2 regions of the Psychrobacillus sp. FSL H8-0484 genome follow, and region 1 is predicted to be linked to the other one. Evidence: riboswitches for the same ligand, from Rfam matches in the RefSeq annotation. Region 1 holds a riboswitch; the other holds the start of a gene.
The links. Region 1 has a riboswitch for preQ1 ahead of queC (7-cyano-7-deazaguanine synthase QueC). Riboswitches for the same ligand answer to the same signal wherever they lie in the genome.

Region 1 (11,299 bases):
TGCGAGTATACTTCGAAAAAAATCGGAACTTCATTATTTTAAATAATGCACCGAACGATAAAGAACGGACGGTAATAGAATTTGAAAAACCTTTAGATTTATTGAACTCTAAAGATTTGATTGTGAAGACTGCTGAACATTTTTTGTAAACCTAGCTTTTACAACTATTAACTGTGCACCGTGAAGAGTTAGAAAAAGAGTTTGTAAAACATAGTGTTGGACCAAAACGCTTGCAAGAGCTATTTTGTTGTACCATTCGTATGATAAAAAGTTTTTTAGGAGAGAGTGAGGGAGATGTTGGAGCATAATGAATAAGTAGATATCTCTACCTGACACAAGTAGAAATATCTACTTTTCTATGTTTCCAAGGTTCATTATTAATCTAAAATCTCTCCCTATGCGACAATCGTTTGTAGTAATAGTTTCAATAACTCTTCTAATGTTTCTGGTAATAGTTCTGGTAAATCTATTGGACTCTTCATTTCTATTCCTCCTTGAATCTCGTATTCTATTACCAATATAGGAAATCTATTTCGATTTTATACCTAAATTTAGAAGGAAATTTTAAAAATGTTGATAATCTCTTAAAAAAGAGATTATCGATCTAAATTACTTTAATCTAGGTCCTAAACTCCCAAACTCATATCGGCATTTCCTAGACATTTCTTCTAGTAATCTACATAAATGTCTAATTGACGTTTTCGAAAGTATTCTATATTATGAATAGGTACCCGAATGATCGGGAGAGGTTCATAGCTGATACCCTCTATAAAAAACTATGGATACATGACTATTCGCCATGTCCATATTTGGATGTGGCTTTTTTTATGTTTTTTATCCTATTTGTTTTATAGAACAGTTGCAGATGCCTCTCTTGATAAAGTGTTGGGAAACATTTTATTAGGAGGTTTTTTTTATGTCTAGCCGAAATCATGAAGAAAGTTTAAAAGATTTAACCCTGTTAGGGAATCAAGGAGTACAGTATTCTTTTAATTATGCACCAGAGGTATTGGAGTCAGTGGATAATCTTCATTCCAATCGGGATTATTTTGTGAAGTTTAATTGTCCAGAGTTTACTAGTTTATGCCCGATTACGAATCAGCCTGATTTTGCAACTATGTACATCTCGTACGTACCGGATCAAAAAATAGTAGAGAGTAAATCACTAAAATTATATTTATTCAGTTTTAGAAATCACGGGGATTTCCATGAAGACTGTGTAAATATCATCATGAACGATTTAATTAAATTACTTGATCCAAGGTATATTGAGGTCTGGGGGAAATTCACTCCACGTGGAGGACTTTCCATTGATCCATGGTGTAACTATGGGAAGCCGGGTACGAAATACGAAGAGATGGCTCATTATCGTTTGATGAATCATGATCTTTATCCAGAAAAAATAGATAATCGATAAACGAGGAATTGAATAGTCAGTCATATGAAGGAAGAGGTTTTTAGCTACCCTCTTTAAAAAACTAAGGAGAAAACAGCATTCTTTCTTAGGATGCTGTTTTTTCATGATAAGGGAGTTTTTACAGATGAAGCAGGAGAAAGCAATCATTGTATTTAGCGGAGGTCAAGACAGTACGACTTGTCTGTTCTGGGCAAAAGAACGTTTTGGAGAGATTGAGGCAGTGACTTTTGATTATGGTCAAAGGCATAGTCTTGAAATTGAATGTGCGAAGGAGATAACCAAGGAACTCGGTATCAAGCATCACATACTGGATATGTCACTCTTGAATCAGCTTGCTCCGAATGCATTGACACGAGAAGACATAGCGGTAGAAGACGGAGAAGAAGGTGGACTACCCTCGACTTTTGTGCCTGGCCGTAATTTGCTCTTTCTTTCCTTTGCCGGAGTTTTAGCAAGCCAAGTGGGAGCCAAGCATATCGTGACTGGCGTGTGTGAAACTGATTTCAGCGGATATCCCGATTGCCGAGATATTTTTGTAAAATCCTTAAACGTAACATTAAATTTATCCATGGACGATACCTTTGTGATCGATACACCGCTAATGTGGCTGAACAAGGCACAAACATGGGAGCTTGCTGATCAGCTCGGGGCGCTGGAGTTTGTTCGGGAAAAAACGTTGACCTGCTATAACGGTGTAATAGCAGATGGTTGTGGGGAATGTCCGGCATGTAAGCTGAGACAAAAAGGGCTTGATGAGTATTTAAGCTTTCGGAAGGAGTCTTAAGGCATGCCTGAATTTAGAATTGTCGATAAGCTCCAAAAAATAGACGAAGATATTCAAAGGAGTCAATTGAACTATCATTCAAAGCGTGTTCTTGTGAGCAAGGAATTTACCTTTGATGCTGCCCATCATTTACATCACTACGAGGGGAAATGTAAGAACCTGCATGGTCATACGTATCGTGCCGTATTAGGATTGAGTGGATATACGGATGAACGTGGTTTGATGATAGATTTTGGCGATATAAAAGAGATATGGAAACAAAAAATAGAGATTTATTTGGATCATCGTTATTTAAATGAAACCCTGCCACCGATGAATACGACGGCAGAGAACATCGTTGTCTGGATCTACGAAAAGTTGGTCGAAGCCTTGCTTGAGGAACAACGATATACCGGGGCGCGTATAGAATTTATCAGGCTGTATGAAACTCCGACAAGCTATGCTGAAGCGAGACGGGAGTGGATGGAAGTTGAGTAAGGTGCCCGTTATGGAGATTTTTGGACCGACAATTCAAGGCGAGGGAATGGTAGTAGGCCAGAAGACGATGTTCGTGCGGACTGCGGGCTGTGACTATTCCTGTTCCTGGTGTGATTCATCGTTTACATGGGATGGCAGTGGCAAGCATCTTATTGTCCAAATGACAGCAGAAGAGATTTGGTCCGAGTTGAAACGTCTTGGAGGCAATGGTTTTTCATTTGTCACGATTTCGGGTGGCAATCCGGCACTCCTTCGAAATTTGGAAGCACTCATTGCAATATTAAAAGAAAATGAGATAAAAATCGGAGTGGAGACACAGGGAAGCAAATGGCAGGAATGGCTGTATGATATCGATGAACTAACGATTTCACCAAAGCCACCTAGTTCCGGAATGACTACGGACTTTTTTGTGCTAACTGATATCTTAGGGAAACTTAAAAATCGAAACAGCGAGCAGCATATATCCCTCAAAATAGTTGTTTTTAATCAAGCGGATTATGATTATGCCAAGCAAGTTCACCTTCGATATCCGACGATTCCTTTTTATCTCCAGGTCGGAAATGATGATATCACGACGACGGACAATTCGCGGTTGATCACCCATTTATTGGAGAAGTACGAATCGCTGATCGACACGGTCATTGCGGATGAGGAATTAAGAGATGTCAAAGTACTGCCACAGCTGCATGCTCTTGTTTGGGGTAATAAAAGAGGCGTGTAGTGGGCAACTACAAAACTGTATCTAAATATAATTGAGGAGTACATCATGAGAATATTATTCTATTTATTATCTATTGTCACCGCTAATGTGGTAACAGCAGCATTTGCACCATTACAGCTTGGAATGTTTATCGTTCCTATGGGAACTTTTCTGATCGGAGCGACCTTTATTTTCCGAGATCTTGTACAAAATAAATACGGAAGACCAAAGACATATTTATTTATTATTATAGCTTTAGCCTTATCCGCATTCGTTTCATTTATGCTTGGGGATACACTGTTGATAGTGGTGGCATCGGCTCTTTCATTTGTTGTCGCTGAAACAGCTGATACAGAGATCTATACTAGATTGAAACTACCAATGGCTTGGAGAGTGTTCTACAGCGGAATTGTTGGAGGATTGCTTGATTCTGCTATTTTCGTAGTAATTGGCTTGAGTCCACTTGGTGCCAATTTTCTACCTTGGGAAGCTGTACCATTCGCTATTTTGGGACAAATTATCGTGAAAACTATTATTCAAATGTTCGGCGCACTGATTTTGAGTCAAATTCATGTAATTCAGAAAAAACGTCTTGTATCAGAATAATTATATGAAGGAGGTTGTCTCAAAAGGTTTTCTTTGGAGACAACCTCCTCTTTTTGATGATTTGTCGCTTTGGGCTGTGCGTTTGTCGTGTTCGTAAGGTGTTTTGTTGCGTTCGATGTGTTGTTTGTCGTGTTCATGGAGCGTTTTGTCTCGTTCAGGATTATATTGGAAATTTAATTGTATAGGTGCTCGCATAATGCAAGAATAGTTCTAAGTTCTAGAGTATAATAATAAAAAATAGCCCACCAATCGTGCGTTTTCGATCGATTGGTGGGCTATTTATAAGGATTTCATTACTTTATTCTGTAGGCGGTGGTTTTTTAGGAGAATATATATTTTGACGAAAATCCGCGGAAAGCGAGCGGATTTTCGTCAACAACATGATCGTTTAACAGAGCCTATTCTAAAAAAGTTTACACTCCAAATCTCTGTCTATATCCGCACTTCCTACACATTTCTTCCACAGCTTCTCTTCGCGTAAACCCGTCATAAAGAGCGTTTGCTCGATCGCTTTCAATTATTTCTGAGAACGGGGTTTTATTGATATTACCTAAATTGATCACGCCTTCCCCGTCTAAACAGCAAGGCACAACCGTTCCATCGACAAGAATGGCCGCTTGGCTACGAAGGGCATGACAGAATCCTTTGCCATCATCCTCTGGCGCCTGTAAGCTTGGCCATTGGAATTCATGGTCTTGGTTTAGATAAACGTTTTGCGCGATTTTTAAGCCTTTACCTGGTTGTACTTTTTCTTCTATTTTGTAATCTAAGTTATATTCATTTTCTAAGATTTCTAACGTTTCGCGGTTTCTTCTCTGCGCTAATTCAGTTGTTGCTTCTTTTTGTAAATTCCATAATCGATACGAAATAATGGTATTATGTTCCCTGGAATCGCGAACAAATTCTAGAATATCTCCTAAGTACTTTTCGCGATTTTCAGATCCTTCATGACCATCGAAGCTATGTAGGGAGAAGTTGATTTGGCGTAATGCCGGTTTACCTAATAATTTTTCACGATTCTTTTTAATAAGCGTCCCATTCGTTGTGATATTTACTTTAAATCCTTTGGCATGAGCAGCATCCAACAGTTGATCGATTCTCGCGTGGAGAAGCGGTTCCCCTTTGACGTGAAGGTAAATATATTTTGTATGGTCTTTAATTTGATCTAGTATATTGTTAAAAGCATCTAGTTTAATAATATTTGCCTTTCGACTTGTTGGGGGACAGAAGCTACAAGCAAGGTTGCATACACTGGTAATTTCGATATACATTTTTTTAAATGTTTTCAAGGTTTATTCACCATTCCAGTTCTGATTTATTAATAACTATACTCATTTTAACAGAATTTAATTGTTCATCAAATACGGGTACTAGATTTTCCTTCTGAATGACTTCAGCGACACGGTATAAACTCGAGTTAAAAAAGACCTGTCTCCAAAAGAGGGCAGGTCTACTCATTAGATATTAAAATTCGATTTTGTCTGGGTCTGGGCCGATTCGCTCGTTTGTCGCAATTGCATCGATTGCGGCCATGTCTTCCGATGATAATTGGAAGTCGAATACGTTTAAGTTTTCTTGAATACGGCTTGGTGTCACAGATTTTGGTAATGCGACGTGTCCCGTTTGTAAATGCCAGCGAAGTACAATTTGGGATGGCGTTTTTTCGTATTTATTCGCCAATTCATGGAACAAGTCAATCTCCATGAATTTTCCTTGCATCAATGGGCTCCAGGCTTGTATGTGAATACCTTCGCCTTTTAAATAATCCGCAAAATCTTTTTGAGGCAACTGAGGGTGTAACTCGATTTGGTTGACCATTGGGGTCATTAAACCGGCTTCCTTCAACTGTTCCAAGTGATGCTGCTTGAAGTTAGACACGCCAATTGCCTTCGCTTTACCTTCTTCATATAACTCTACAAGTGAACGCCACGCTTCTACAATCCCATCGACTGGCCAGTGTATTAAGCATAGGTCTAGGTAATCAGTATTCAAACGGTCGAGCGATTCTTGAAATGCCTCTTTCGTACGACCAGCACGGATGTCGTCGTTCCAAATTTTAGACGTTAGGAATATGTCTGCACGTGCTACACCAGAAGCGGCGATACCCTTTGCGACACCTTCCTCGTTTTTATAAATAGCAGCCGTATCAATGTGGCGATAGCCTATGCGTAGTGCTTCTTCAACTGCACCTGGCGCTTCCGTATCATTATCAACTAGATACACACCAAAACCGATCTGGGGTATTTTTGTGCCATTACTTAGTGTAATAAAATCCATATGTATCTCTCCTCTGTGCATTTATCTTACCAATCTTCTCAAAGAGAACCCAAATACTCAAATTATTAAGTATTTAGAAAATCAAAATGATAGAAAAATCCTATCAATGGTGCGCTTTTTTCTATTAGATAATACGTTGTCATTGTATTAGTTTGGTGATATTCTTAAATATAATAAATCATACCTGTTAACTTGGTTAACGGGTTAATAAAGCTGTAAGTTGAAATGAACGTAGATTATGAAGTATATACTGCCAAAAAATCTATTCATATTACTATAACTAAAATGTATGTTTCTTCTTTTGTATAAGGAATTATTGGATGATTTTTTTCAATTGATGCATGTTAGAAATGAGGAGGGTTTTAATGATTACGGAAATCGTGGTAGAAGAACTAGTAGAAACAGATAAAGAAAGCGTTCGGAAATTATTAGTGGATAGTTATCAACAATATGAAAATGGTTTTGACGATCCGAAATTTTGGGAGCACTACTTAGAAGATATCATTGCTTCCGTTGATAATACAGATGTAGATAAAATATTAGTTGCGAGAGACGATAAGGAAATTTTAGGGACTGTACAGCTTTTTGAAACGGCAGAAAAAGCATATTCAGGGCAGACAGTTGAAATTTATGCACCCTTCATTCGATTATTGGGCGTTCATCCGAATGCAAGAGGACGTGGCGTTGCACAAAAACTATTAAATGCTTGTGTAGACTATGCGAAACAAAAAGAGGCGAAAAGTATCTATTTGTTTACGGGAGATCCAATGGTAAAAGCCATTCGATTATATGAATATTTTGGCTTTGTAAGAGATTTAGAAGAAGAAAATAAACTCGGTGGTATGGGAGCCAAATGCTATCGATTTGATTTGAACTAGTTTTCTTTGTTTAAAATAATTTAAAGGATAGTCGTTCGCTCCTTTTCGAATTAAGGGAAGATAGATTAAATTCGCTGTATTTACTGTATTATTTAACCTAAAAAAATACCCCATCTGAGTGTAGACCTCAGATGGGGTATTTCTGTTTGTAAGTCAATTCTTTTGAGGGGATTGACTATTGATGGGCCTAAATGGACTCGAACCATCGACCTCACGCTTATCAGGCGTGCGCTCTAACCAGCTGAGCTATAGGCCCATTATTGGAGCGGGTGAAGAGAATCGAACTCTCATCATCAGCTTGGAAGGCTGAGGTTTTACCACTAAACTACACCCGCATTAGAATTTTAAAAATGGCGGTCCCGACCGGGATCGAACCGGCGATCTCCTGCGTGACAGGCAGGCATGTTAACCGCTACACCACGGGACCATTTGGTTGCGGGGACAGGATTTGAACCTGTGACCTTCGGGTTATGAGCCCGACGAGCTACCGAACTGCTCCACCCCGCGATAATATTAAGCGTTGAATATTATTTCAACTACGCATTTAAGTGAGTTTTACGTCTTCCACGCTTCGCTTGCGTCGACGTTAATCGCTTTCTTCGTGAAGCGATTTGCTCCACCCCGCGACAATATTATAGATGTTACTAAATACTTTTGGTTAATTTATTACTACTATTAACAACTTTTAAAAAATGGAGGAGGAAGAGGGATTCGAACCCCCGCGCGGTATGACCCGCCTGTCGGTTTTCAAGACCGATCCCTTCAGCCAGACTTGGGTATTCCTCCGTAATATGTTTGTTAGACCTGGATGGCTAACTACAAAAATATTATTCAAGACCTGATATATTATAAAACACTTTCTATAAGAAAAGCAATGCTTTTTTATAAAAAATATAAAAAGAGAGAAATACAGACCTTTTACAACAAAAAATAACCCATCATTAAGTTGGAACTTAGATGGGTTAATACTTAGACTATTTTATTTGGTTAACTGCTACGTTGGAAAGTAAGCTTCTTTATTGGTCTATCATTTCGTCATATCCAGACATTGTATCCATATGGCTTGCAATCATGGCAATCATGGTACTTGCCTCTTCTTTTTTAAAGGAAAAAGTACTTTCGTCTTCGAAGAGTTCCCCGTCTTCTGTCCAGAGTCGGCTGACTCTTCGGATAACACCGTCTCCATTTGCATTATCTAATCCAAACTGATAAGTTACTTCAATATTATTATCGATTTGGAAAGCGGTGACTTCTGGTGTTTCCCATTCCACATCAATTTCTTCAAGAGTAATTTCATCATCTAGAACTACGTATTCCTCTTCATCATCTACATAATAGAATTCACTTTCATCATCCATAAATTCATGAAAGCTTTCATGAACAGCTTCAACGACATCGGTAATATCATCCAAAATAATTCTTGTAGGTTGTTGGAGAGTAATGTCAAAACTTTCTACGTAAAATTCTTCATTATAGGGGTCAAAGAGGAGAGTGCAAAAGTAATCTCTTCCGTCATTTTCCGTACCAACAAAAAATTCAATTCGTGGATGTTTGGAACCTCGATTAATATTCATATGACCGTTTTTGTCATATTCTTCACAAATTGATTCCAAATGTTCCTGAAGCTCACCAGTTACTCTGTTAAACCATTCCATAGACATATCATTACCGCCTCTTTTTCTTTTTTCTCTTTCCTTTTTTTATCATAACCAAATTTGTTACATTTCTTTCAAGGTATTTATCCTTGATTTCATTTTTTCAAAAAAGGAGTACAAGAAAACATTCTTATGGAAGAAGCAATTTATTTCACTGAATAGTTTTGTTTAGATTGGGGACGATAAATCTTGTGTGACAATTAAAAAGAAGGAGGAATAAAAAAATGACCAAAAATAATTCAAAGCCTGATGATCGATCAGATAATGTGGAAAAGCTTCAAGATATGGTGAAAAATACAATTGGAAATATGGAAGCGGCTGAAGAAACAATGATATATACGGATGGTAATGAACGAGAGGCAATCAGACAGAAAAATGAACGTCGGAAAGAAAGTCTCGAAGGTTTTCGTAAAGAAATTTTAGATGAGGCTGCAGCACGAAAAAGAGGTAGCTCTCCAAATTAGTAATACGTTCAGTTGAGTGGTACAAAACCTTAAATAACAACTTAAATATCAAAACAATTAACACAATATTAAAGTCCAAATTAGCATTGCTTTTAGCAGTGCTTTTTTTATATATCATGAGTTTGAGTCAGTTTTTACTAAGAACCAAGATGTAGATGTTGAAGAGGACTATTTGTATCCAGTGGGCTTCTTTAAAAGGAGTTACAAAGAAGAACTAACGAGGGCATTACTTGAAGAGCATGGAGCTGCTAAAAAGGCTCTTTTTTATGTTGAACTATTTGAAAAATTTCAGAGCATTCATTTTTTTGTAAAAGAGTAAGATTAATGGACACCGCCGTACTAACACATATCCATGTCCACTACAGGAATGTTAATGGCAAAGATCTATCTCTACATCCAATATTAAGTTTAAACTTCAATTATTATGTCCCTTAGAGCGTCATCTTTGGCCATTGTCTTTTGACTCTGTGGGACGACGCCTTAGGATATCATTCACTTCGGTAATAAATATAAAATAATTTCAAGTTAGAAGTAATGACTATTTAGGTCTAAAACTGTAATGCGGGAAGTAGAGATAGTTAGAGCAAATTTCATTATTACGCTTTAATTAATTTCCCATTACTATCCTTAAATTTCCCAACAGCAATTATAATAAAATCAATTAAGCTCCAAATTCCTAGTCCACCTAGTGTAAGCAACATTAAAATTCCTGTTCCTATTTTACCAGTATAAAATCTATGAACACCTAAAGAACCTAAAAAGAAACAAAGTAGTAAAGCTGCCACAAAATTCTTTTCTGAATTAGTGTTTTCTGACATAATATATTCCTCCTTTCACTTGCAATCGAATATTACAGTAACATAGGTTAGTACATATAAATATAAGAAATATTTAACAATTGATAGTGTGAGTAGGGTTAAAGGTCGTTGCAATTTTGCACGGCTCAAAAATTTTAGAAGTATTAAGATACTTAAGCACTTCGAACATAATGTGTAAAAGAAGAGAAGGTTAGTTGAAGAAGGAAATTAAATATGCGGACGGACGCCAAATCAATTGAAACGAAAGTTTCTTCAATAAGTGATGAGGAATACGGTAAGATTGGTGTCACTAAATTCAAATCAAAACAAGAGGATTTTAAATTACTTATCTTTACATTTAAAATGGAACACACAGATGCTGTGACAAATCGAGAAGTTTAAGGAGTGGAGAAAAACGGTGGATAGCATAGATGGAATTGAGCGTAGTTGGGATGGAAGTGTTTTATCCTCCAATCCCCTAAAAAATTATAACCATTCTTATTCAAATAATTTAAGCTATAAACTTTTACAATATTCCCTCTAATAGTTGCTTACAATGATTATTCATCGCCTCATTATTAAGGCCTGTGCCAATCAAAATAATAATATTTTTTTTAATTAAAGTGGGAGGTACAGGTGTGAATGTTACCTTCTTTGAAGCATATTGAAAACTGTAAAGTTGATTAGAGTTTTCGATTTCGACATATCCTTTTCCTCGCAGAACGTTGTTTGGTAGCTGATTAAGCCATTTTTCAAATGCTTTTTGTTGAAATGCCGGAAAATCCTCCAACTTAATCGCTTGTACAGCGGAGTGATGATGGTGATCAATATCCGAATGCTGTTTCCCAATAGAAATTGATTGAAAACGCTTTTCGAAAAGCATTCCAGCTTCAATTTGGCCATACGTACACTTGATTATTTCCGTTTCAACTCCAGCTATTTTAGTGATTTTATGAATCACTTTGTCAAGTTGTTCTGATCGGATAAGATCTGTCTTATTTAATAGTAAAAGGCTTCCACAAACCATTTGTTCTTTCATCAGTTTCCGAACTTCAGCAGAACTTGAGAAGACACTTTGATATTCTAAATAATGACTAGCATCAAGAACTGTAATAATAGACATTATTTCAAACTGATCTATATATGGCTTACTCAATAGTGATTCTTGTATTTCTAATGGGTTTGCCACTCCAGTTCCTTCAATGAATAAAACATCCAAAGGGTTGCTATCCATTTCTGCAATC
Region 2 (11,299 bases), 3.1 Mb from region 1:
GATTTCCGCTATAGGCGGACGCTTTCCGCAGGGTGAGCGATAAGCCATCACCGCCACTACGCGTCGTTTGTGATGTCTTATCTGTCTCACTCATCCCGCTGGAGTCGCCGCCTGCCGCTTCCATCAACAAAGTGATAAATGTTCGTATTTTAATAACAAAGTACTATTTATGAAATTAAATCACTTATTAATAGAAAAATAAATCCCGAATCACAGTTACGTGCTATGTTAGATATCACGGCTATGCAGACATAGATGGACTTATAACAAACACTGCTCAGCAGATAAGTTTAATTGCTGATTAATCCTGTTGTTTGCATTTATCAAGAATAGACGGCAAGATGCCATACTAACACAATAACCCCCAAATTCGCATTTCGGGGGTTACTTATTCTATTAATAAGTCGTTATTTTTAAAAATTGCTGTAGAGTGTAAATCCATCGCTGCCACCATGTATGGCTATTTTGAAACACTTCTAAATCTACTGTATACAAAGCATCTTCATTGTTCCAAATCCGCTTGAAATAGTCTTCCATTTCCGTAACAAGTTTACTATCATTTGGAGCAATAACTCGTAAATTGTTTTCTAAATTATAATCATCGAGTGTACGTTCGGTATAGTTTGCAGAACCACTTGAAATCACTGTGTGCTTGTCTGTTTGAATCCAAATGGCTTTCGTATGATATTGACCGATAACCGTGTTATACCAACGTACTTTCAACTTACCATCTGTATCCTTCACCATTTCTTGGGCAACTGGACGATTTGGTAAACCTGATTTTTCATGCCCAAAAGAGTTTTTATTTGGATCAAGGATGAGGTTTACATCAACGCCACGATTTGCAGCATCGATCAATGCATTTACAATATCTCGCTTTGCCAAGAAGAACATTCCAAGCCAAATTTTATCTCCATTTCTCGTCTCGGCCAAATCAGCCAGTAACGCGTCCAGTATCTTTTTCTCTGTTAAATACTGTATTTTATATTTTCCTTCAATTTCCTCCACGTTCACACGAGGGAGTTTAGGTCCTCCTGAGAATAAAGAAACAGCTTCTTCCGCTTCTAAAATGTCATTAATAATTGGGCCAGTTACTTTGAGAGCAATATTACCGTGAAATCCACTCGCGTCATGAGGGTTGGAGGATGTTATGATCGCTTCTTTCTCAGTTATTACTGCTTTACGATGATTTGCCTTTACATTTAGAAGTGTCGTATAAGAAGCAATGGTCATCTTTGGTGCATCACTCGCCATTGCATTTGCAATCCATCCATTTCCACTAAAGTCCCACCATTGTAAGAGCGTTCGATAAATACCAGAATAAATAGGAGTAGAGTCACGCAATGAATCTAAATCGGTATATATAATTTCTACACCAGCTACTCGCAATTTTTTTAACCATCTACTTTCATAGGAGCCATACCCACGATTTATTGGATCTGTAATAAATACGACAGGCATATTTGGATTATCTTTCTTTTTATTTGCCAATGTAGTTGATAAAGTGTCTGCAATGTTTGGGAAATCCATATCGCCATCGTAGTATCCATCAAACAAGAAAAAATCGACAACAACAAACTGATTAGCCTGTTCAATTGTTTTATATACTTCTTCAAATATATTATTTTCATGCACTGTGTCGGTGCCTTGTTGATCTTGTGCATAGGATAAATTACTGATAAATTTAACTTTATCAGTTGAATGTAATTTTCCTGCATATGAAACACCAGTTGGAAGAGGCTTAAGTGTATTCCACAACATAACGAAAAAATAAATTAAAGCGTATACTCCGATTGAGCCCATAATTATCTTCTTTCGGCTACTCCACTGCTTGCTTTGCTTTCTAGCCATGTTTATTTTCCCCCAACAAAACCGAGTTTTACAGTAGTATTCCCTAGGAGTATACAATGCAAACCAACACAGTTGGAGGACAAAAAATATTAATATTTGATAAACTAGTTAAGTAAAATGGATAAAAAGAATATTCGGAGGATTTTTATAATGGAATTAGTAGATATAACAAAGGAAAACTGGTTAACTACAGTCTTTTTAACGACCAATCAAAATGGGCGTGCCACGATTACAGAGACGTTTGTTGCGTCCAATGCATTATCGATTGTACAGTCGATGTTTGAAACGGGTTGGATTATTAAAGGAATTCAAGTAGATGATCAGTTAGTAGGTTTTACGATGTATGGATACTCTGAGGATACCTCGCAATATGAAATATGCCGATTTATGATAGATGCAGTCTATCAAGGAAGAGGTTATGGGAGAGCTGCTATCCCACTCATCATGGATGAATTGAAAAAGATGGATAACTGTAATGCGATTTATTTATCAACGGAGCCAGAAAATGATAAAGCGAGAAAACTATATGAGAGTTTTGGGTTTCAGGAGACTGGTAATATAGTTGAGGGTGAAATGGAATATTGTTTGAAGATAAAAAAGTAAACATTCTCTAACTGAATCAATTTCATAATTCCAATTTACATGAAAAAACACGAACAATACTAAAGGAACCAAAAAGAAATATATATTTTAAGCAAAATAAATTATAGTTGATTCCTGCTATAGGCGGACGCTTTCCGCGGGATGAGCGATAAGCCATCACCACAGCTCACGCGTCGTTTGTGATGTCTTATCTGTCTCACTCATCCCGCTGGAGTCACCGCCTGCCGCTTCCATCAACAAAGTGATAATCTTACAGTGGAGTCCGTTTTATTGGATGGATTCAACATTCAATCTCTTTGTTTTCTCTAAAATAGGTGGGCTTTGATCTGGAAAAGGGAAACATGCACAGAATAAATAGTGAACCAATGTAGTGAAAACGAAGTAAAAAAAAGTCATTTTTATCACCCAAAATAGAAGTAACGGGACTGTCCAATAAGCACATAAATTGAAGCAGGTTTAGAAAAACGAGTCTTTTTCTACACCTGTTTTTTGTAGGCAATTGATTGTAGTGGAAGACGGCGACTCCAGCGGGAATAGCGTGAGCTGAAGGCCCCGCAGGAGCGAACAAAGGAACGAAGGCTAGGAACGCCACCTCGTGTGGCAACGCCTTCGTGACCAACATCGTGTTGGCCAAAGGAGACTGAAGCCATGCCCGCGGAAAGCGTCCGTCTAGAACGGAAATCAATACATTGGAAAAGGGACCATCTCTCAGTCACTATATGACTTTTGGGACAGCCCCGTTACTTTTTTTGATCATACTTTTGAGGATACTACTAAAAATCGGACAGGTTGATCCGTTAAGTTATACCAATAGTGTATTTTATTCGCATCGAACATGATGGATTGTTGTTCCACTAAAACTTCTTTTTTCTCTTCTACAACTACAGTTAATGTTCCTTCAATGACAAATAGAAATTCATGTCCAGCATGTGAAAAAGCGTTTCCTTCATTTTCCCCTGGTTGTAGTGTAACTAGAATAGGTAAGTAAGACGCGTCTCGATTTCCATTAGATAAATCTTGGTAATAGAACTGTTGTCTTCTCTCTTCTAATTTAACTGACTGCGAATTCTCGGGAAAGAATACCGTAGGATTTACTTTTAATGCATCTGCTATTTTCTTTAAAGATTCTAATGTGACACTAGATTTACCACGCTCAACTTGAGAGAGGAAGCTAATAGAGACATCCGTTTGTTCTGCTAAATCTTTTAAGGTTAGTTTACGTTCTTTTCTTAATGTTTTTAGGATGTTACCAATCGAATTAGAAGACATACATAATTCTCCTTACTATTTATTCTATTAGTTAATCATACAGTACTTGAAAGAAAACACTCAAACTTAATATTTTTTACATAGGATTGACAGAAAATTTAAAACTATTTACAATAAACGTGGGAGATAATTAAAGTATCACTTCAATTTTGAAAAAGGGGAGATGTAAAAATGGATTCAAAACAAATGAGAAAAGTTTGGATTGCCAGTTTAGTAGGAAGTTCCATTGAGTGGTTTGATTATTTCTTATATGGAACGGTTGCTGCTCTTGTATTCAATCAATTGTTCTTTGTGACGGAAGATCCGTCCGTAGGTTTATTACTTGCTTATGCATCATTTGCTTTAGCATTCTTTATCCGCCCATTTGGTGGAATTATTTTTAGTCATATTGGAGATCGAATTGGACGTAAAAAAACACTTGTAATCACGTTAAGTTTAATGGGAGTTGCAACCTTTGGGATGGGGTTACTTCCAACTTATCAGGCCATTGGTGTGTGGGCACCTATTCTTTTAATTACTCTTCGCTTAGTTCAAGGATTGGGTATTGGAGGAGAATGGGGTGGTGCGCTTCTATTAGCGGTTGAATATGCACCGAAAGAAAAGCGTGGTTTATATGGAGCTATTCCACAAATGGGTGTTACAATCGGGATGGTTTTAGGAACGGTTGCACTATCACTTATGACGTTATTACCAGAAGGGTCATTTATGACTTGGGGATGGCGTATTCCGTTTATCTTCAGTGCATTGTTAGTTGTTTTTGGTTTATGGATTCGAAAAGGTATTGCAGAAACACCTTCTTTTAAAAAGGTACAAGAGTCAGGAGAAATTCCTAAACTGCCAATCGTAGATACATTAAAATATCATTGGCGTGAAGTGATTATCGCAGTAGGTGCAAAAGTAGTAGAAACCGCACCATTCTATATTTTCGGTACATTTGTCGTTTCTTATGCGACAACAAACTTAGGTTTCTCTCGTACAACAATTTTAAATACAGTAATGGTAGCTACAATTGTTACAACTATACTCATTCCAATTATGGGAAGCTTATCGGATAAGATTGGTCGTAAAAAGGTGTATGTAGCTGGGACAATTGGTATGATCATTTTTGCTTTTCCATACTTCTGGATGTTGCAACAACAATCCGTAGTATTATTAGTAATCGCAACTGTAATTGGATTAGGTATTATTTGGGCTCCAATCACAGCAGTACTAGGGACAATGTTCTCCGAAATCTTTGATGCAAAGGTACGATATACAGGGATTACACTAGGCTATCAAATTGGTGCTGCCTTAGCTGGAGGAACTGCTCCGTTAGTTGCAGCGAGCCTAATGCTGAAATTTAACGGTTCATATGTTCCCGTTGCCTTCTACATTATCTTCACGGCGGTTATTTCGCTACTTGCAATTTGGGCAGTAAAAGATCGCAGTCAAGAGAATTTAGATGATGTTGTAAAAGTGGAAACAGCCGATGCAAAATCGAACACTAAAAATACTAAAGGGCTATCTCAAGCTTAAATAGCTGCAAGTAAAATTGCTCGTCTTTCGTAAGAATAGGAAAGACGAGCTTTTCTAAAAAACGGAGGTATAGCATGTTAGTTATAAATGAACAAGAAATTATACGTACATATGGAATGAAGGAAGCAATACAAGACATAACAGATGTATTAAAAGCAAAAGAAGCGGAGAAGATTGCCAACCCACATCGGACAGTGATAGAATTTCCACAACATGAAGCTTCCGCACTATATATGCCAAGTGCTGATTTAGTCGACGAAGTAATAGCGGTTAAAGTTGTTACCATTTTCCCTAACAATCCATCTAACGGAAAACCTACTACACAAGGAGTAGTTTTACTATCGGATGCTCAAAATGGTGAACATCTTGCCATGTTAAATGCTTCTTATTTAACAAGACTTCGTACAGGAGCATTAAGTGGAATCGCAACAGATTATTTAGCGAAAAAAGATGCAAAGGTTGTTACCGTGATTGGAACAGGAGCAATGGCTTTTGAACAAGTGCTTGCTGTTCTCGCTGTTCGTAACATTGAACGTATTTTATTAGTTAATCGGACAGCTGCAAAGGCGCAAAAATTTGGGGAAAAACTAAAAGATTTTGGTATAGAAATTCCTTATGAAGTATTAGAAGACGTATCTTCAGCTGTTCGTCAGGCAGATATCATTTGTTGTGCCACACGTTCGAACGAACCAGTTTTTAATGGAGAAGATTTACAACCAGGTACTCATATAAATGGAGTAGGATCATATTTACCTCATATGCTGGAAGTAGATTTAGTGACTATTACACGTGCATCTAAAATTGTCGTAGATGACTTTGCTGGTGTAAAGGACGAAGCAGGAGAACTAATGCATGCAGAAAAAATCGGAAAGTGGTCTTTCGAGGATGTGCATGGGGAGATTGGGAAGCTTGTAATAGGAGAAATAAAAGCCCGTGAGAATGTAGAAGAAATTACATTTTTCAAATCAGTGGGTGCTGCTTATTTTGATTTAGCAGTAGCAAAAGGTGTCTATGTGAAAGCAAAGGAACAAGGTATAGGAACAGAAATAGATGTGTAAGGTGATCATATAATAAATTACCGGCTTCTACTAAAAAAGTCGGTATTTTTATTGTTGGCGCTGTTATTTAGAAAAATACCTCTCAGTAGTACTTGAATCTATTGGGAAGGTATTTTTCTTTTTTTTATGGGATAACTAGTATAAGCTTCTCCTTCTTGAGAGGGTTTATTTTTTCATTTGATTGACAAGGAATTTTATACATGATAAAATTATCTCGAATTAAAGATAACTAAATTAAGAGTAAAATATAAATTATGTTGGAGGAATATAAGATGAACCATTTAAAAGGTATTCACCATGTAACAGCAATTACTAGTAGTGCAGAAGAGAATTATAAGTTTTTTACGTATGTTTTAGGTATGCGTTTAGTTAAGAAAACAGTAAACCAAGATGACATTCAAACGTATCACTTATTTTTTGCGGATGATGTCGGAGGAGCGGGGACAGATATGACATTCTTTGATTTCCCTGGAATTCCAAAAGGTACACATGGAACAAACGAAATTTATAGAACAGGTTTCCGTGTCCCAACTGATGCAGCGTTACAATACTGGGTAAAACGCTTTGATCGCTTAGAAGTGAAGCATACAGGAATCCAAGATCAATTTGGTACGAAAGTACTTTCTTTTGTTGATTTTGATGACCAACAATATCAATTAGTTTCAGATGAGAATAACAAAGGTATTGCAGCAGGAATACCATGGCAAAAAGGACCAATTCCTTTAGAGTATGCTATTACAGGACTAGGGCCGATCCATATTCGAATTGCTCAATTTGATTATATGAAAGAAGTATTGGAAAAGGTTTTATTATTTAAAGAAATTGCACAAGATGGATCATTCCATTTGTTTGAAGTGGGAGAAGGCGGAAACGGTGCTCAAGTAATTGTAGAGAAAAACGTTATTCTTCCTCCAGGCCAACAAGGGTTTGGAACAGTTCACCATGCAGCATTCCGAGTAGAGGACCGCTCTGTATTAGATGAATGGACAACGCGTATGGAAAGCTTTGGCTTCCAAACTTCAGGTTTTGTGGATCGCTTTTTCTTCCAGTCGTTGTATGCAAGAGTTGCAAACGGTATTTTATTCGAGTTTGCAACGGATGGACCAGGATTCATGGGAGACGAGCCATACGAAACACTTGGAGAGAAACTATCACTACCTCCATTCTTAGAGCCTAAGCGTGAGCAAATTGAAGGACTTGTTCGTCCAATTGATACAGTTAGAAGCACAATAGATTTTGTGAAAGAATAATAAAACTTTATTACTGAGTCCTTTCCTCTTAGGGAAAGGGCTCGTTTTTTGTTTAAATGTATCTAATTGGTATATAAGTAAAAAGTTCCATAACCGAAAAAAATATAGTATTTAATTACCACTCAAATGTTAAAGATAATAAAAATTTAGTCGATAATATTTTGTGTAGTAAAAAATGCATATATATAATTTCTGTAAATGTACTGGTAATAGTTGAAATCGAGGAGGATTAGCAAGTGAAAATTCGTACAAAATTATTCATTATTTCATTATGTCTACTATTAATTCCAAGTTTAATAATTGGGGTAAGCAGTTACATGTCTGCTAAAAACAATTTTGATGAATTAGGAGAAAAAACACTTAAAAATGCTGTGGAGATGGCACTGTTGTTAATAGACTCAAAGAATAAGTCTGTTGAAAACGGGGAGATGACTTTAGAGGAAGCGCAAGAGCAAGTAAAGCAATACTTACTTGGTGAATTACAAAGTGATGGAAAACGTACATTAACGTCCAAAGTAGATTTAGGTGAAAATGGATATTTCAGCATCTATGGTAAGGATGGGGAACAAATAGCTCATCCATCCTCAGAAGGGGAAAATGGATGGGAAGATAAAGATGTTGATGGGAAATATGTCTTACAAGATATTATAAAAACTGCGGAAGCAGGCGGTGGTTTTTCGTATTATAAGTGGGATTTACCAAATCAGCCTGGCACTGAAGCGACAAAAATTACTTATAATAAAATAGATCCAAACTGGGGATGGGTTGTAAGTGCAGGAACTTACATGGAATCCTTTAATAAAGGATCTAATTCTATCCTAATAACAATCGCAATAACATTAGCAGTAGGCACATTGATAGGTATAGTTGTTATTATCTTGTTTTCTAGACATATAGGTAATCCAATTCAACAAATCGCACAAAATCTGAAAAAGATTGCAAATCAAGACTTATCTATTCAGAACATCAAGATTAAAAATAAAGATGAGTTGGGTGATCTTGCTAATGGGCTAAATACAATGACTACCAATTTAAAAGAGGTTCTAAATTTGGTCTCAAGTTCGGCTGAGCAAGTAGCTGCAACTTCTGAACAGTTAACTGCGAGTAGTGAGGAAACTAGTAAAGCTTCAGAAGAAATTACGGATTCAATTCAACAAATTTCATCTGGTCAAGAAAGTCAATTGTATGGAGTGCAGGAAGCAAAAAATTCTGTTTCCCAAATTTCTGCAAGCATTACGGAAATTACTGTGAATATTAAAGAATTAAATGAACTTTCTGTTGCAACATCGAAAGTTTCTCTTGCGGGAAATGAAGTAATTGCACAAACTGTGGAACAAATGAACCAAATCAATAGCCAAAGTACTCTAACTACAGAAGCGATGCTAATATTAGAACGTAAATCGAACGAGATTGGTGAAATCATTAATGTAATTACAGGGATAGCAGAGCAAACAAACCTACTTGCTTTAAACGCGGCAATTGAAGCAGCACGCGCAGGCGAGCACGGAAAAGGATTTGCAGTAGTAGCAGATGAGGTACGAAAATTAGCGGAGGAATCAGGTAATGCTGCTAAAAACATTTCTACTTTAATTGGTGAAATTCAAATGAATACAAAAGATACTGTTCATACTGTGAATGAAGGGAAAATTGTCATCGAGACTGGTATGAATTATGTTACAAATGCTGGGAAAACATTTGAAACAATTGCAGTTGATGTAAACTTGATAAACAATAAACTATCATTTATTACATCAGAAATCCAAGAAATTAGTAGTAATACAGAAGTTCTTGTTAATGAAGTAGAAAAAACAAAAGACGTTACGGAACAGTCAACTAGCTATACACAAAATGTAGTAGCAGCGGCAGAAGAACAATATGCTTCCATGATTGAAATGACGTCTGCTTCTCGTGCATTAGCAGAAATGTCCGAAAAACTTCAAGATATTGTTTCCGATTTCAAATTAAATTAAGTATCATCCTAACAAAAAAGTACCAACTTCGGATAATTAGAAGTTGGTACTTTTTCTACGATTAGATTAATGATTTAAAGTTTAATCGTTTATTTAAAGCACTCATAAGAGGAATGCCGACTGCTAATACAACAAATTCACCTGCTGCTACTGTTAACCATGTGTAGAAGAAAGGTAAATCAAACGCTAAGTTTAATTCGAATGCAATGATAAACGTCATAAACGTAAACACTATCGTATTAAATACCATTTGTTTAACTTGCCCTTTAATGAATTTCGCTGCAAATATGGTAATTAATAACGAAATAACAGTATGTGCTACCCCAAAAATAAGGTCATAAGCAGCCATTGGGGAAAACATATTAGTTATAATCACACCGAGTAAAATCCCAAAAAAGAATTTCTTGTTGAATACCACAAGGTGATTAAACATTTCGGCTATACGAAATTGTACTGCACCAAATGCAAATGGCGCCACTAATAAGGAAACTGCAACATATAAAGCAGCAATAATCCCGCTTGTTGCAATAGTTTTGATTTTCATAATTCATTTCTCCTTAGTTTTTTTACGTGGGAGGTTCTCGAACCACGCTATATTCACAATTGATAATTCTATGACAGGGACGAGAAACTGTCAAGGGAATTAGAAATCTACTAGCAAATAACTATGTTAAAATAAGAGCGGTAACCAAAAAGGAAGGTTTTAAATGAAGTATATATTATCCTCCATCATTACAATGATGATTTTTATGACATTCGGTTGCGCGATAGAAACGCAAACAGAAAACCAAGGGTCGAAAGTGGAGACATCTTCAACTAAAGAAAATGTTGGGAAAGAAATGAGTGTCCATTTTATTGACGTTGGACAAGGAGATTCTATACTTATTCAATCTCCGGAAGGCAAAAACATGCTCATCGATGGTGGGAAGAAGGATGCTGGTAAGCAGGTCGTTTCCTATTTAAAAAGTCAAGGAGTAGACAAACTAGATTACGTTATTGCTACTCACCCGGATGCGGATCATATTGGTGGACTACTTTCTGTGTTGAACTCCATTTCTGTTAAAAACTTTGTGGATTCAGGAAGAGTACATACTTCACAGACATATGAGGAAATGTTAGAGCTTATAGGTGATAAGAAAGTTCCTTTTATAGTGCCAGTGAAAGGGGATACGATTCCTTTAGATTCTACTATGGAGATCAATGTGTTGAATGCTGGGGAGAATTCCAATGACAATAATGAAGCTTCAATCGTCTTGAAAGTGCAATATGGAAAGATCTCATTTCTTTTAACGGGAGACGCGGATATTGGAGTAGAAAATAGTATGCTAAATCAGTATTACTTGGAATCTACTTTTTTGAAAGCCGGTCATCATGGCTCAGATACCAGTACTTCGGAAGCTTTTATTCGTGCGGTTAAACCTAAAGTTACAATCTTGAGTTATGGTAAAGATAACTCCTATGGTCATCCACAGAAAGAAGTGGTAAATCGAATAAAAAATATAAAGTCCCAGGTCTATGCGACGGCAGAGGTAGGAAATATTATAGTTAAAACTAATGGCGTAGATTATACTATTTCCACGCAAAATAGTCCTGATGAACAAATAGAAGAGACAGCTGTAACCATCACACCAGTAGTGATTTCAAGTAAAAACGTACAGGAAGAAATCGTAGGTATAACAAATGCAGGAAACAAAACGGTGAATTTAAAAGACTGGAAACTTGTTTCTATAGAAGGTAATCAAGTATATACATTTCCAAATAACAATTTAAGTGCTGGTAAAAC

Region 2: another riboswitch for preQ1. It lies ahead of MHH81_RS16875 (QueT transporter family protein); the one in region 1 lies ahead of queC (7-cyano-7-deazaguanine synthase QueC).

The regions. Positions count from the first base shown of each region.
Region 1 is NZ_JBBOSZ010000001.1:325,393-336,691, forward strand. Features, by position in the region: gene MHH81_RS01630 (type I restriction endonuclease) at 1-149, shown strand, start outside; gene MHH81_RS01635 (hypothetical protein) at 396-518, opposite strand; PreQ1 riboswitch class I at 740-786, shown strand; gene queF (preQ(1) synthase) at 917-1,417, shown strand; PreQ1 riboswitch class I at 1,445-1,488, shown strand; gene queC (7-cyano-7-deazaguanine synthase QueC) at 1,542-2,201, shown strand; gene queD (6-carboxytetrahydropterin synthase QueD) at 2,205-2,678, shown strand; gene queE (7-carboxy-7-deazaguanine synthase QueE) at 2,671-3,399, shown strand; gene MHH81_RS01660 (VUT family protein) at 3,445-3,984, shown strand; gene MHH81_RS01665 (radical SAM/SPASM domain-containing protein) at 4,398-5,273, opposite strand; gene MHH81_RS01670 (aldo/keto reductase) at 5,449-6,261, opposite strand; gene MHH81_RS01675 (GNAT family N-acetyltransferase) at 6,627-7,139, shown strand; tRNA gene MHH81_RS01680 (tRNA-Ile) at 7,322-7,395, opposite strand; tRNA gene MHH81_RS01685 (tRNA-Gly) at 7,401-7,474, opposite strand; tRNA gene MHH81_RS01690 (tRNA-Asp) at 7,491-7,566, opposite strand; tRNA gene MHH81_RS01695 (tRNA-Met) at 7,570-7,646, opposite strand; tRNA gene MHH81_RS01700 (tRNA-Ser) at 7,833-7,925, opposite strand; gene MHH81_RS01705 (hypothetical protein) at 8,156-8,800, opposite strand; gene tlp (small acid-soluble spore protein Tlp) at 9,019-9,258, shown strand; gene MHH81_RS01715 (TM2 domain-containing protein) at 9,855-10,076, opposite strand; gene MHH81_RS01720 (hypothetical protein) at 10,290-10,457, shown strand; gene MHH81_RS01725 (CobW family GTP-binding protein) at 10,582-11,299, opposite strand, start outside.
Region 2 is NZ_JBBOSZ010000001.1:3,426,107-3,437,405, reverse strand. Features, by position in the region: gene MHH81_RS16910 (phospholipase D family protein) at 397-1,851, opposite strand; gene MHH81_RS16905 (GNAT family N-acetyltransferase) at 2,002-2,454, shown strand; gene MHH81_RS16900 (helix-turn-helix domain-containing protein) at 3,208-3,723, opposite strand; gene MHH81_RS16895 (MFS transporter) at 3,895-5,238, shown strand; gene MHH81_RS16890 (ornithine cyclodeaminase family protein) at 5,313-6,296, shown strand; gene MHH81_RS16885 (ring-cleaving dioxygenase) at 6,569-7,546, shown strand; gene MHH81_RS16880 (methyl-accepting chemotaxis protein) at 7,783-9,516, shown strand; gene MHH81_RS16875 (QueT transporter family protein) at 9,578-10,060, opposite strand; PreQ1 riboswitch class I at 10,068-10,112, opposite strand; gene MHH81_RS16870 (MBL fold metallo-hydrolase) at 10,224-11,299, shown strand, end outside.